Regions from separate parts of the Klebsiella sp. MISC125 genome, predicted to be linked through region 2. Evidence: predicted binding sites of a transcription regulator. Region 2 holds the regulator's gene; the other holds the start of a gene.

What was found. The regulator CRP, encoded in region 2, controls carbon source genes, mostly activating them, when cyclic AMP is high. The targets are predictions, from matches to a motif close to ATGTGANNNNNNTCACAT.
Region 1: a site for CRP is predicted at 1,359-1,376, ahead of ACMYSL_RS09310 (mannitol dehydrogenase family protein). Genes of this name have one in related genera too.

Annotation. Positions count from the first base shown of each region.
Region 1 is NZ_CP180448.1:1,956,381-1,962,296, forward strand. It holds gene ACMYSL_RS09310 (mannitol dehydrogenase family protein) at 1-1,266, opposite strand, end outside; gene yeiP (elongation factor P-like protein YeiP) at 1,596-2,168, opposite strand; gene ACMYSL_RS09320 (YkgJ family cysteine cluster protein) at 2,317-2,568, shown strand; gene ACMYSL_RS09325 (transcriptional regulator YeiL) at 2,593-3,291, opposite strand; partial or broken gene ACMYSL_RS09330 (hypothetical protein) at 3,427-3,492, shown strand; one part of gene ACMYSL_RS09335 (IS1-like element IS1N family transposase) at 3,546-3,792, shown strand; one part of gene ACMYSL_RS09335 (IS1-like element IS1N family transposase) at 3,792-4,240, shown strand; partial or broken gene ACMYSL_RS09340 (NupC/NupG family nucleoside CNT transporter) at 4,250-5,164, shown strand; gene setB (sugar efflux transporter SetB) at 5,201-5,916, opposite strand, start outside.
Region 2 is NZ_CP180448.1:529,792-535,707, reverse strand. It holds gene ACMYSL_RS02430 (phosphoribulokinase) at 1-95, shown strand, start outside; gene ACMYSL_RS02425 (OsmC family protein) at 151-555, opposite strand; gene crp (cAMP-activated global transcriptional regulator CRP) at 860-1,492, shown strand; gene ACMYSL_RS02415 (YccS/YhfK family putative transporter) at 1,544-3,622, shown strand; gene argD (bifunctional acetylornithine/succinyldiaminopimelate transaminase) at 3,612-4,832, opposite strand; gene pabA (aminodeoxychorismate synthase component 2) at 4,923-5,486, opposite strand; gene ppiA (peptidylprolyl isomerase A) at 5,602-5,916, opposite strand, start outside.

The DNA of each region.
Region 1 (5,916 bases), 1.4 Mb from region 2:
GCGGATATCAATCTTATTTCCAGCATCGTCAATGCCACTGACATAGCGCATCCAGCCCGCCACACCCAGCGCCAGCAGCGGCCACTGGCTGTCGCGAGCAAGGTGGATACGGATACCGTCAAGCATACGCTGCGGCAGCTTCTGGCTACCGTCCATAGCAATTTGCCAGGTGCGATGCTTCAGCGAGGGGTTGCTGAAACGCTCGATGAGGCTGTCAGCATAGGCCGTCAGGTCGACACCGGTGATTGAGAGTGTTGGTGCCTGTTCATCAAGCATCAAACGGTAAGCGGCGCTGCGGAAAACCGGGTCCTGCATACAGTCGCTGACATGTTCGTGGCCCGCCAGATAGCCCAGCCAGGCGAGAAACGAATGGCTGCCGTTGAGCATCCGCAGCTTCATCTGTTCCCACGGCAGTACATCATCCGTCATCTGTACGCCAGCCGCTTCCCAGTCCGGGCGACCGGCAACAAAGTTATCTTCGACAACCCATTGAATAAACGGCTCGCAGCTAATCGCGCAGGGGTCTTCCACTCCCAGCACGGCGCTAATCTCCGCCAGCGACTCATCGGTGGCGGCTGGCACAATGCGGTCCACCATCGTGCCGGGAAAGCTGACGTGTTCAGCAATCCACTGCGCCAGCTCCGAATCGCGTTTTTCAGCCATTCCCAGCACGGCGTTTTTCACCACATGCCCATTGTTGGGAATATTATCGCAGGAGAGAACGGTAAACGGCGCCAGTCCACGTTGGCGGCGGCGCGCCAGCGTTTCGACCAGAATACCGGGTACCGATTGCGGCTGCGTAGGGTTTTCCAGGTCATGAATAATGCGTGGCTGCGTCATGTCCAGCAGGCCGCTGGCAGGGTCAATGCAGTAGCCTTTCTCGGTAATGGTTAGAGAAACAATGGCGACCTGCGGTTCGCAAAATTTCTCAATAATGGCAGCCAGCGAATCAAGTTTGGCGTTCAGACATTCATGCACTGCGCCGACAACGATCGGCTGATTACCCTCGGCCCCTTTCTCCAGCACGGTAAACAGATGATCTTGTTGGCGAAGCTGGCTCATAAGCCGATCGCCGCTGAACAGGCTAATCTCGCAAATTCCCCAGTCCCCACCGCTGGCGTTGAGCACCCTGTCGGTGAGTAGGGCCTGGTGCGCGCGATGAAACGCGCCGAAACCGAAATGCACAATACGCGAACGCAGTTGGTTGCGATCGTACTGAGGGAGCTGCACGCCTTCCGGCAGCGTAGCTGTAGCAATGGTAGTCATTATTCATACACCTGATTAACTGACGATTAACATTCATTAGTGTAAAGTTATATGACAACAAATTAAATTGGTGAGCCGAATTTATCCACTTTGTGTGAACTTGATCAATCAGCCAAGCGGTCTATCTCGTCAGGCTTGAGAGCGATGACCATAGCGTAGCAGTAAATAACACATTATTGGTATAATAACTTTGGCGAGGAGCGCGACGGTTGTAACCTTGAGTTGGTATGAACCAAATGACCTGCGATACCAGATAAGGATAAGGTACGAACAAAAAAGGACAGCCTGGCGCTGTCCTCTGTGTTTCATTTTGGCAGAAAAAGCAGGACTTAGTCCGCGCGGCCCATATAGCGGCTCTCTTCGATATGGATACGAATGCGCTCGCCTGCGCTCAGGTATTCAGGAACCTGAACCACCAGGCCGGTGCTCAGGGTCGCCGGTTTGTTACGGGCGCTTGCGGATGCACCTTTGATGCCCGGCGCCGTTTCGACGATTTCCAGGTCAACGGTCTGCGGTAGTTCAAGGGCCAGCAGCTGACCGTCCCAGGTCAGAACCTGCATGTCCGGCATCCCGCCTTCAGGAATAAACAGCAGTTCTTCTTCAATCTGCTCTTTAGTAAAGATATACGGGGTGTAGTCTTCTTTATCCATAAAGACGTATTCGTTGCCATCAATATAGGAGAAGTCAACGAAACGACGGGTCAGGGTCACGGTATCGACGATATCATCGCCTTTAAAGCGCTCTTCCACTTTCAGGCCGGTACGTACGTCAGAGAAACGCATTTTGTACAGCGTTGCGGCGCCACGGGCGCTGGGTGACTGAATATCAATGTTTTTAACAATCAGCAGTTTGCCGTTGTAATTCAGCACCATACCTTTTTTAATTTCATTCGCTCTTGGCATTGCGGTAATCCTGTCACATAAAGGGTCAAAAATATCGCGTAAAACTACTCGCGCCGGGCCTTTCAGGCAAGTGGAATTCGTGTGTTTTGCTATCTTCAGGTAAAACGTTTAGTCTGGGCCGCCAAAAGCGTTATCAGAAGAGTCGATTATGGAATGCCGCCCTGACTGCGGAGCTTGCTGTGTCGCTCCTTCTATCTCCAGCCCCATCCCGGGAATGCCGCACGGTAAACCGGCAAACACCCGTTGTATACAGCTCTCGGAAAACAACCTGTGCAACATTTTTGGTTCACCGCTAAGGCCTAAAGTGTGCGGCAGCCTGAAGCCTGAAGTGGAGATGTGCGCGGCGAATCGCGATGACGCGATGACCTGGCTTCTTCATCTTGAACAGAGCACGTCTTGAAGCCATGAACTGCTTTTCGGGATCTCAATATAATAAATCAGCAAAATTATTATCCGGATCCATCTCCCGCGCGAGGGCGATCAGTTTTTGCTTATTACCAAGAGCGTAGCCGGATTTTTGTTTAACCAGCAGGCCTTCCTGGCAGAATTGTGCGATCACATATAATAAATGACGATACGACACGCCCATATATTCCGCCGCCGGGGTATGTTTTTCGTGATAAATATCACAATGCTGAGTTAATAAAATAAATGCTGCCAGACGATTCACCAGCGGAAAAGATTGATTTTGGGTGAGCGAAACGATGTTACGATAGTTTTTTTGGCTTAACGCGATACAGAGATTACGCAGGAAAATGACGTCGTTCAGCAACAACGGGCGGAATGAAGCAATGGGCAGCGCCAGGCACCAGCACTCTTCGATGGCCTGAACGCCACGCGGATCGTGATGTTTATCAATGAGTTCTATCTCGCCGATAAAGCAGGGCGCGCCAAAGAAGTCGATCAGCGAGACCCGACCATTAGCTGATGTGGTGTAAAGCTTAGCCCGGCCGCGTGCGAGGTAAAAAAGGTGCGCAGGTTGAGCCCCCTCTTTGACAATATAATCCCCTGCCACAACGTGGAACAATCGTGTATCCCGCACAACATCGACGGAAAACTTTCCCAGGTACCCCGAGTCGCTTATCAATTGCTGCTTGAGATTTTCATTTTGGATTTCTTTCACGGTCGCTTCCCGGTATGAGATTTCTCATATTCAGTATCAGTTTTCGCCTGGTATGCTGCAAACGTTAATCCGATACCAGTTTAATCCTGCTGTAATAACATAAAAATGGCGTAAAAGCGAAAAGAGGAAATAAAAATGGAAAAAAGAAAAATTATACTCGACTGCGATCCAGGTCACGATGATGCTATTGCGATAATGGTGATGCCTCTAATTAGTTGAATCTGATGTATAATGCGGGCTTTTGAGGTTCTTTCATGGCCAGCGTTAACATTCATTGTCCTCGTTGTCAGTCTGCACAGGTCTACCGCCATGGTCAGAACCCTAAAGGCCATGACAGATTTCGCTGCCGTGACTGCCACCGCGTTTTTCAGCTCACTTACACTTATGAGGCCCGTAAGCCGGGCATTAAAGAGCTGATCACTGAAATGGCCTTCAATGGCGCCGGGGTTCGCGATACCGCCAGAACACTGAAAATTGGCATTAACACCGTCATCCGGACTTTAAAAAACTCACGCCAAAGCGAATAACGTCTTCGCCCGTTGCTCATGCTGATGTGGCGCTTATCTGCGAACTTGATGAGCAATGGAGTTTCGTTGGCAGTAAAGCCCGGCAACACTGGCTCTGGTACGCGTATAACACCAAAACAGGGGGTGTACTGGCCTACACTTTTGGTCCCCGTACCGATGAAACCTGCCGGGAACTACTGGCACTGCTTACGCCATTCAACATCGGCATGATCACCAGCGACGACTGGGGCAGCTATGGCCGGGAGGTGCCGAAGGATAAGCATCTGACCGGAAAAATATTCACCCAACGGATTGAGCGCAATAACCTGACGCTGCGCACCCGCATTAAGCGCTTGGCTCGTAAAACAATCTGCTTCTCGCGTTCAGTAGAGATCCACGAAAAAGTCATCGGGACGTTTATTGAAAAACACATGTTCTACTAATTGGAAGCATCACCGCTTTATTATATTGGCGTAATGGGAATACTGATCCGAATTCTTGGCGGAATTTTCCAGAAAGCGCTGAATATTAGCAAGATTGAGTCATTTGTTGCCGTTACCACCATTTTCCTTGGGCAAAATGAGATCCCGGCGATCGTTAAGCCCTTTATTAACAAGCTAAATCGTAATGAGTTATTTACCGCGATTTGCAGCGGGATGGCTTCTATCGCCGGGTCGACGATGATTGGCTATGCCGGGCTGGGCGTGCCGATTGATTATCTGCTGGCGGCATCGTTGATGGCGATTCCCGGCGGTATTCTGTTTGCCCGTCTTCTTAGCCCGGCGACTGAAGCATCGCAGGTGACTTTCGAAAACCTCTCCTTCACCGAAACGCCGCCGAAAAGTTTTATTGAAGCCGCGGCTAGCGGCGCGATGGCTGGGGTGAAAATTGCCGTGGGCGTGGCGACGGTAGTGATGGCGTTTGTGGCAATTATCGCTCTGATCAACGGCGTGATTGGCGGTATCGGCGGTTGGTTCGGTTTTGGTCACGCGACTCTGGAGGGGATTTTTGGTTATGTCCTGGCACCGCTGGCATGGTTAATGGGCGTTGACTGGAGTGATGCGACGCTGGCGGGCAGCCTGATTGGCCAGAAGCTGGCGATTAACGAGTTCGTGGCCTACCTCAACTTCTCGCCATTCCTGCAAACGCCGGGATCGCTGGATGTGAAAACTATCGCCATTATTTCGTTTGCGCTATGCGGTTTCGCCAACTTTGGTTCCATTGGCGTGGTGGTTGGCGCATTCTCGGCAATTGCACCCCAGCGTGCGTCTGAAATTGCCCAACTAGGGATGAGGGCGCTGGCTGCGGCAACGCTGTCAAACTTAATGAGCGCAACAATTGCCGGGTTTTTTATTGGCCTGGCGTAATACTCTGGTGTGCCGCTGATGCGGCACACCGCTGCTTTACACGTCTTTAATACGCCACAGGCAGGCCTGGGTAGCCACGCCCATGACTAGCGCAATCCAGAATACGGCGTGATAGCTCCAGACTTCTGCAACAACACCCGCCAGCGAACCGGCAATAATCCAGCCGACGCGAATGGTATTGGTATAGAGGGTCGTGGCCGCCCCGGCCTGGCCTGGCATCAGGTCCTGAAAATAGAGCATACCGATACCGGCCAGAATGCCGATAAAAATAGCATTCAGCACCTGCAGGGCCAGCAGCAGCACGGGGGTGTGTACGGTTAGCATGCCGACATAAAACAGCACTCCGGCAATTGCAGAGATCTGCATCAGGAAACGCTTGCCGAAACGTTTGGCGTAGTAGCCTGCAATCAGCATGGTCGGGATTTCCAGCCCGGCGGCGGTCCCCATCATTAATCCAGCCAGTTTCTCGGGTAAATGCAGCTCATTAATAATGAACAGCGGCATATTAATGATGTACAGGCTGTTGATTCCCCACATTAGCGTACAGATGATAAACAGCAGCAGCGCATCGCGACGGTTGGTTCGCGGTGCTTGAAGATGGCCTGTAGCCGTTTTTGGCTCTTTACGCATGCTGGGAAGGAAAAACCAGACCATCGCGCCGCAGACCACGAAGGCAATCGCCGCGCTGAGATACATCACCGTAAAGCCAAATCCCATCGCTAACGCATAAGCCAACGGTGGCCCGATAACCC
Region 2 (5,916 bases):
CGCTAGTGGTGCCGGGAGGGAAAATGGGGCTGGCCATGGAGCTCATCATGGCGCCATTGGTCGAGCGGCTAATGGAAGGCAGGAAAATCAATTAACAAAAAACCCCGGTAGCGCAGCGCATGCCGGGGCGACGAGTTCGCGCCGTTCGGCTTATCCCTCGATCACTTCATAAGAGTGAGTTATGTTTACCGCTTTCTCCAGCATCAGCGCCACCGAGCAATATTTTTCCGCCGATAGGTCAACTGCGCGAGAAACGGCAGCATCTTTCAGCTCTTTACCGGTCACGATAAAATGCAGATTGATATGGGTAAACAGACGCGGTGCTTCCTCGCGACGCTCAGAAGTCAGCTTAACTTCGCAGTTAGTGACGTTATGGCGTCCCTTCTGCAGGATAGAAACCACGTCAATTGCGCTACATCCGCCCGCCGCCATCAACACCATTTCCATCGGGCTAGGCGCTTTATCCCCGGAATTACCGTCCATCAGAATCTGGTGACCAGAAGCCGACTCACCAATGAAGGTTAACCCTTCAACCCATTTCACTCGCGCTTGCATAAATTTAACTCCAGGGCTGTAATTTTCCTGACAGATTACGCGCACATAACAATTCTCGCAACGGAAGGCGACCTAGGTCATGCTGAAGCGAGACACCAGGAGACACGCGGCGAAAGCTATGCTAAAACAATCGGGATGCTACAGTAATACATTGATGCACTGCATGTATGCTGAGGAGTTCACATTACAGGCTGCAGGAAATTTTCAGCCAGATTCCCAGGTATAGGGATTTAATACGATTGCATGCCCGGATGCCGTGTAGTGTCGGCATCTGGAGATAGCTTATAACAGAGGATAACCGCGCATGGTGCTTGGCAAACCGCAAACAGACCCTACCCTTGAATGGTTCTTGTCTCATTGCCACATTCATAAGTACCCCTCAAAGAGCACGCTGATCCACCAGGGTGAGAAAGCAGAAACGTTGTACTACATCGTTAAAGGCTCCGTGGCTGTACTCATCAAGGATGAAGAAGGTAAAGAGATGATCCTCTCTTACCTCAACCAGGGCGATTTCATCGGTGAATTAGGCCTGTTTGAAGAAGGTCAGGAACGTAGTGCATGGGTACGTGCGAAAACCGCATGTGAAGTGGCCGAAATCTCCTACAAAAAATTCCGTCAGTTGATCCAGGTTAACCCGGACATCCTGATGCGTCTCTCTTCGCAAATGGCACGTCGCCTGCAGGTTACGTCAGAGAAAGTCGGTAACCTCGCCTTCCTCGACGTGACGGGTCGTATCGCCCAGACGCTGCTGAACCTGGCAAAACAGCCTGATGCGATGACCCACCCGGACGGTATGCAAATTAAAATTACCCGTCAGGAAATCGGTCAGATCGTTGGATGCTCCCGCGAAACCGTTGGTCGTATCCTGAAAATGCTGGAAGATCAAAACCTGATCTCCGCGCACGGTAAAACTATCGTCGTCTACGGTACCCGTTAAGTCGGCAAAACGGCGTATTGCATAGCAATACGCCGTTTTTGTTTCCCCCTCATGTGGCGCAGGCTGATTTACCACCCGGAAGTCAACTACGCACTGCGGCAAACGCTGGTGTTGTGTCTGCCGGTCGCAATCGGACTTCTTCTCGGACATTTACAGCAGGGCTTACTGTTTTCCCTGGTACCAGCCTGTTGCAACATTGCCGGTCTGGACACACCACATAAGCGCTTCTTTAAACGCCTGATTATTGGCGGTTGCCTGTTTGCTGGCTGTAGCCTGATTGTCCAGCTCCTGCTGCAACGCGAGATCCCTCTACCGCTGATTCTCACTGGTCTGGCGCTAATCCTTGGGGTGACTGCCGAAATCAGTTCACTGCACGCGCGACTACTGCCTGCTTCACTTATTGCCGCCATTTTTACCCTCAGCCTTGCGGGCAACATGCCGGTGTGGGAGCCACTGCTAATCTACGCGCTCGGCACCTTATGGTATGGCGTCTTTAACTGGTTCTGGTTTTGGCTATGGCGCGAACAACCGCTGCGCGAGTCGCTGAGCCTGCTCTACCGCGAACTGGCTAACTATTGCGAGGCCAAATACAGCCTGCTGACCCAGCATACGGACCCGGCCACCTCGCTGCCGCCGCTACTTAACCGCCAGCAGAAAGTGGTTGATCTGATTACCCAGTGTTACCAGCAGATGCATATGCTGGCGGCCAATCAACGCAACGACCACAAACGTCTGTTGCGCGCTTTTCAGGTGGGGTTGGATTTACAGGAACATATCTCCGTTAGCCTGCATCAGCCGGAAGAAGTGCAGAAACTGGTGGAACGCAGTCACGCAGAAGCAGTGATTCGCTGGAATGCGCAAACCGTTGCCGCCCGCCTGCGTGAGTTGGCGGACGATCTTCTCTACCATCGTTACCCACAGCGTTTTCAGATGGATAAACAGATCGGCGCGCTGGAAAAAATTGCCTGGCAACATCCGGATAACCCGGTCGGCCAGTTCTGCGCCTGGCACTTCAGCCGTATCGCCAGGGTTCTGCGTACCCAGCGTCCTCTGTACACGCGCAACTTGATGGCGGATAAAACCCGACGTTTACCCCTGCTGCCAGCGCTAAAAAGCTACCTGTCGTTTAAATCTCCGGCGTTACGCAACGCCGCGCGCATCAGCGTAATGCTGAGCGCCGCCAGCCTGATGGGCAGCGCACTGCATCTGCCGAAACCCTACTGGATCCTGATGACTGTGCTGTTCGTGACGCAAAACGGCTACGGCGCGACGCGGGTGCGCATTGTTCACCGGGCGGCTGGAACGATTGCCGGACTGGTGATCGCCGGACTGACGCTACACTTCCACGTGCCTGAAGGCTATACGCTGACCGCCATGCTCTTCATCACGCTGCTAAGCTACCTGATTATTCGTAAGAACTACGGCTGGGCAATGGTTGGTTTTACCGTCACGGCGGTTTATACCCTGCAATTACTCACGCTAAACGGTGAGCAGTTTATCATCGCCAGATTAATCGACACGCTTATTGGCTGTCTGATCGCTTTTGGTGGGATGGTTTGGCTATGGCCGCAGTGGCAAAGCGGTCTGCTACGCAAAAATGCCCACGACGCGCTGGAAGCCGATCAGGAAGCGATCCGGCTCATTCTTAGCGACGATCACCAGGCTCCGGCGCTGGCCTATCAGCGAATGCGCGTTAATCAGGCGCACAATGCGCTGTTTAACTCACTCAATCAGGCGATGCAGGAACCGGGCTTTAATTCGCACTATCTGGAAGATATGAAGCTGTGGGTAACCCATAGCCAGTTCATTGTTGAGCACATCAATGCGATGACCACCCTGGCGCGCGAGCACAATATGCTGACGCCGGATCTAGCTCAGCGTTATCTGGAGTCCTGTGAAATTGCGCTACAGCGCTGTCAGCAACGGCTGGATTCAGATGGACCGGGGAGCGCTGGAGATGTGAATATTATGGAGGCCCAGGATGCGGAAGTCCCTCGCGGCCCGCTCAGTACCATGGAACAGCATCTGCAGCGCATTCTGGGTCACCTGAACACCATGCACACCATTTCGTCGGTAGCATGGCGTCAGCGTCCGCATCATGGCATCTGGCTACGCACCACTAAGCGCTAAGCACACGCTCAACTGCCTGGGCAAAGCGCGCCATTCCTTCGGCAATATCGCTATCGTCAATCACCAGCGACGGCACAAAGCGCATGACGTCAGGCCCGGCGTTAAGCACCATCACGCCAGCGTCTGCGGCAGCATAAAGGAAGTCGCGCGCCCGGCCCTGATGCTGCGGCTTAAGCTCAGCACCGATTAGCAACCCCATTCCGCGGATATCGCTAAACAAATCGAACTGCGCGTCAATCTGCTGGAGATGTTTAACAAACAGCTCACGCTTCGCACTCACACCATCCAATACTTCTGGCGTGTTAATCAGATCGAACGCCGCCCCGCCCACTGCGCAGGCCAGCGGATTCCCGCCGTAGGTTGAACCATGAGATCCGGCATGGAAAGCACTGGCGATTTCATGAGTGGTTAGCATCGCGCTAATCGGGAAGCCACCGCCAAGCGCCTTAGCGCTGGTCAGAATATCCGGCGTCACGCCGTAGTGCATATAAGCGAACAGCGAGCCCGTACGCCCCATACCGCACTGCACTTCATCAAACACTAACAGTGCCTGGTGCTGATCGCACAGTTCACGCAACCCTTGCAGGAATTCAGGCGTCGCCGCAGTCACGCCCCCCTCGCCCTGAATCGGTTCTACCACTACCGCGCAGGTATGATCGTCCATGACGGCTTTTACCGCGTGTAAATCGTTAAACGGCACGTGAACGATATCAGCCGGTTTCGGGCCAAAGCCATCGGAGTATTTCGGCTGACCGCCTACGGAGACGGTGAACAGCGAACGACCATGGAACGCATTGTGGAAGGCGATGATTTTGGTTTTATACGGGCTATGGCGAGTCACGGTGTAATGACGCGCCAGCTTGAACGCGGTTTCGTTAGCTTCCGTCCCGGAATTCATAAACACCACGCGATCGGCAAAAGTCGCATCGACCAGCTTACGTCCCAGGCGCAGGGCCGGTTCGTTGGTAAACACGTTACTGGTATGCCACAGAGTTTCGCCCTGCTCATGCAGTGCCGCCACCAGCGCCGGATGGCAATGACCGAGCGCGGTCACGGCAATACCGCCTGCGAAATCAACGTACTCTTTGCCCTGCTGATCCCATACGCGGCTGCCCTTGCCCTTCACCGGAATAAATTCTGCCGGTGCATAAATCGGCAAAATGACCTCATCGAATGTGGCGCGGGTGATTGCCGGTTGTTCAGTTGCCATGTCATGCCCATCCTTCTTCGTTATGCAGCAATGATTATGATAATCTAATCACAAAATATGCATAAAAAATCAATCAATGGCAACTACAAATCAACGATTGAGGAAGTTTGCCAGCAGTTGATGCCCCTGCTCGCTAAGAATGCTCTCCGGGTGAAACTGCACGCCTTCGAGATCAAACTCGCGATGGCGAATCCCCATGATCTCGCCCTCTTCGCTGCGGGCGGTGATCTCAAAGCATTCCCGTAGCGTTGGGGGATCGATCAATAAGGAGTGGTAGCGAGTAACGATGAGTGGATTATTCAACCCAGCAAACACCCCTTGCCCATTGTGAATGACAGGAGACGTTTTACCATGCATCACTTTGGCAGCCCGCACGATGGTCGCGCCGAAAACCTGCGCGATAGCCTGATGACCAAGGCAGACGCCCAGGAGCGGAGTCTTGCCGGAAAAGTGGCGAATCACCGCCAGCGAAATCCCTGATTCATCAGGGGTACAGGGGCCCGGCGAAATAACGATTTTCTCCGGCGCCAGCGCGATAATCTCCTCCAACGTCAACTCATCATTACGCCTGACAAGGACTTCCGCTCCCAGCTCGCAGAAGTACTGATATAAATTCCAGGTGAAAGAATCGTAGTTGTCGATAAGCAGGATCATGGCGGCTCCGGAAGTTACAAACCGGGGTATTCTACGCAGATTCTCGGGTTTCGCTTATCACTTTATCTGGCGGGAGAAAGCAGCGCGGGCTTGGTGCCCGCGCAGGAGACATATTTTACGGCAGCACTTTCGCCGACAGGATAACAATCGGTTTAGACGGAACATTTTGATAAGGCCCAACGTTATGGGTCTGTACCTGAGAAATCTTATCCGCAACGTCCATTCCTTTCACGACCTTGCCGAAGACCGCATAGCCAAAATCACGCTGGCCGTGGTCGAGGAAAGCGTTATCTGCAATGTTGATAAAGAACTGGCTGGTCGCGCTGTCCTGATCGGCAGTACGCGCCATGGAGATGGTTCCACGGGTATTACGCAGGCCGTTGTCCGCTTCGTTTTTAATCGGCGGGTTAGGTTGCTTTTGCTGCATCTG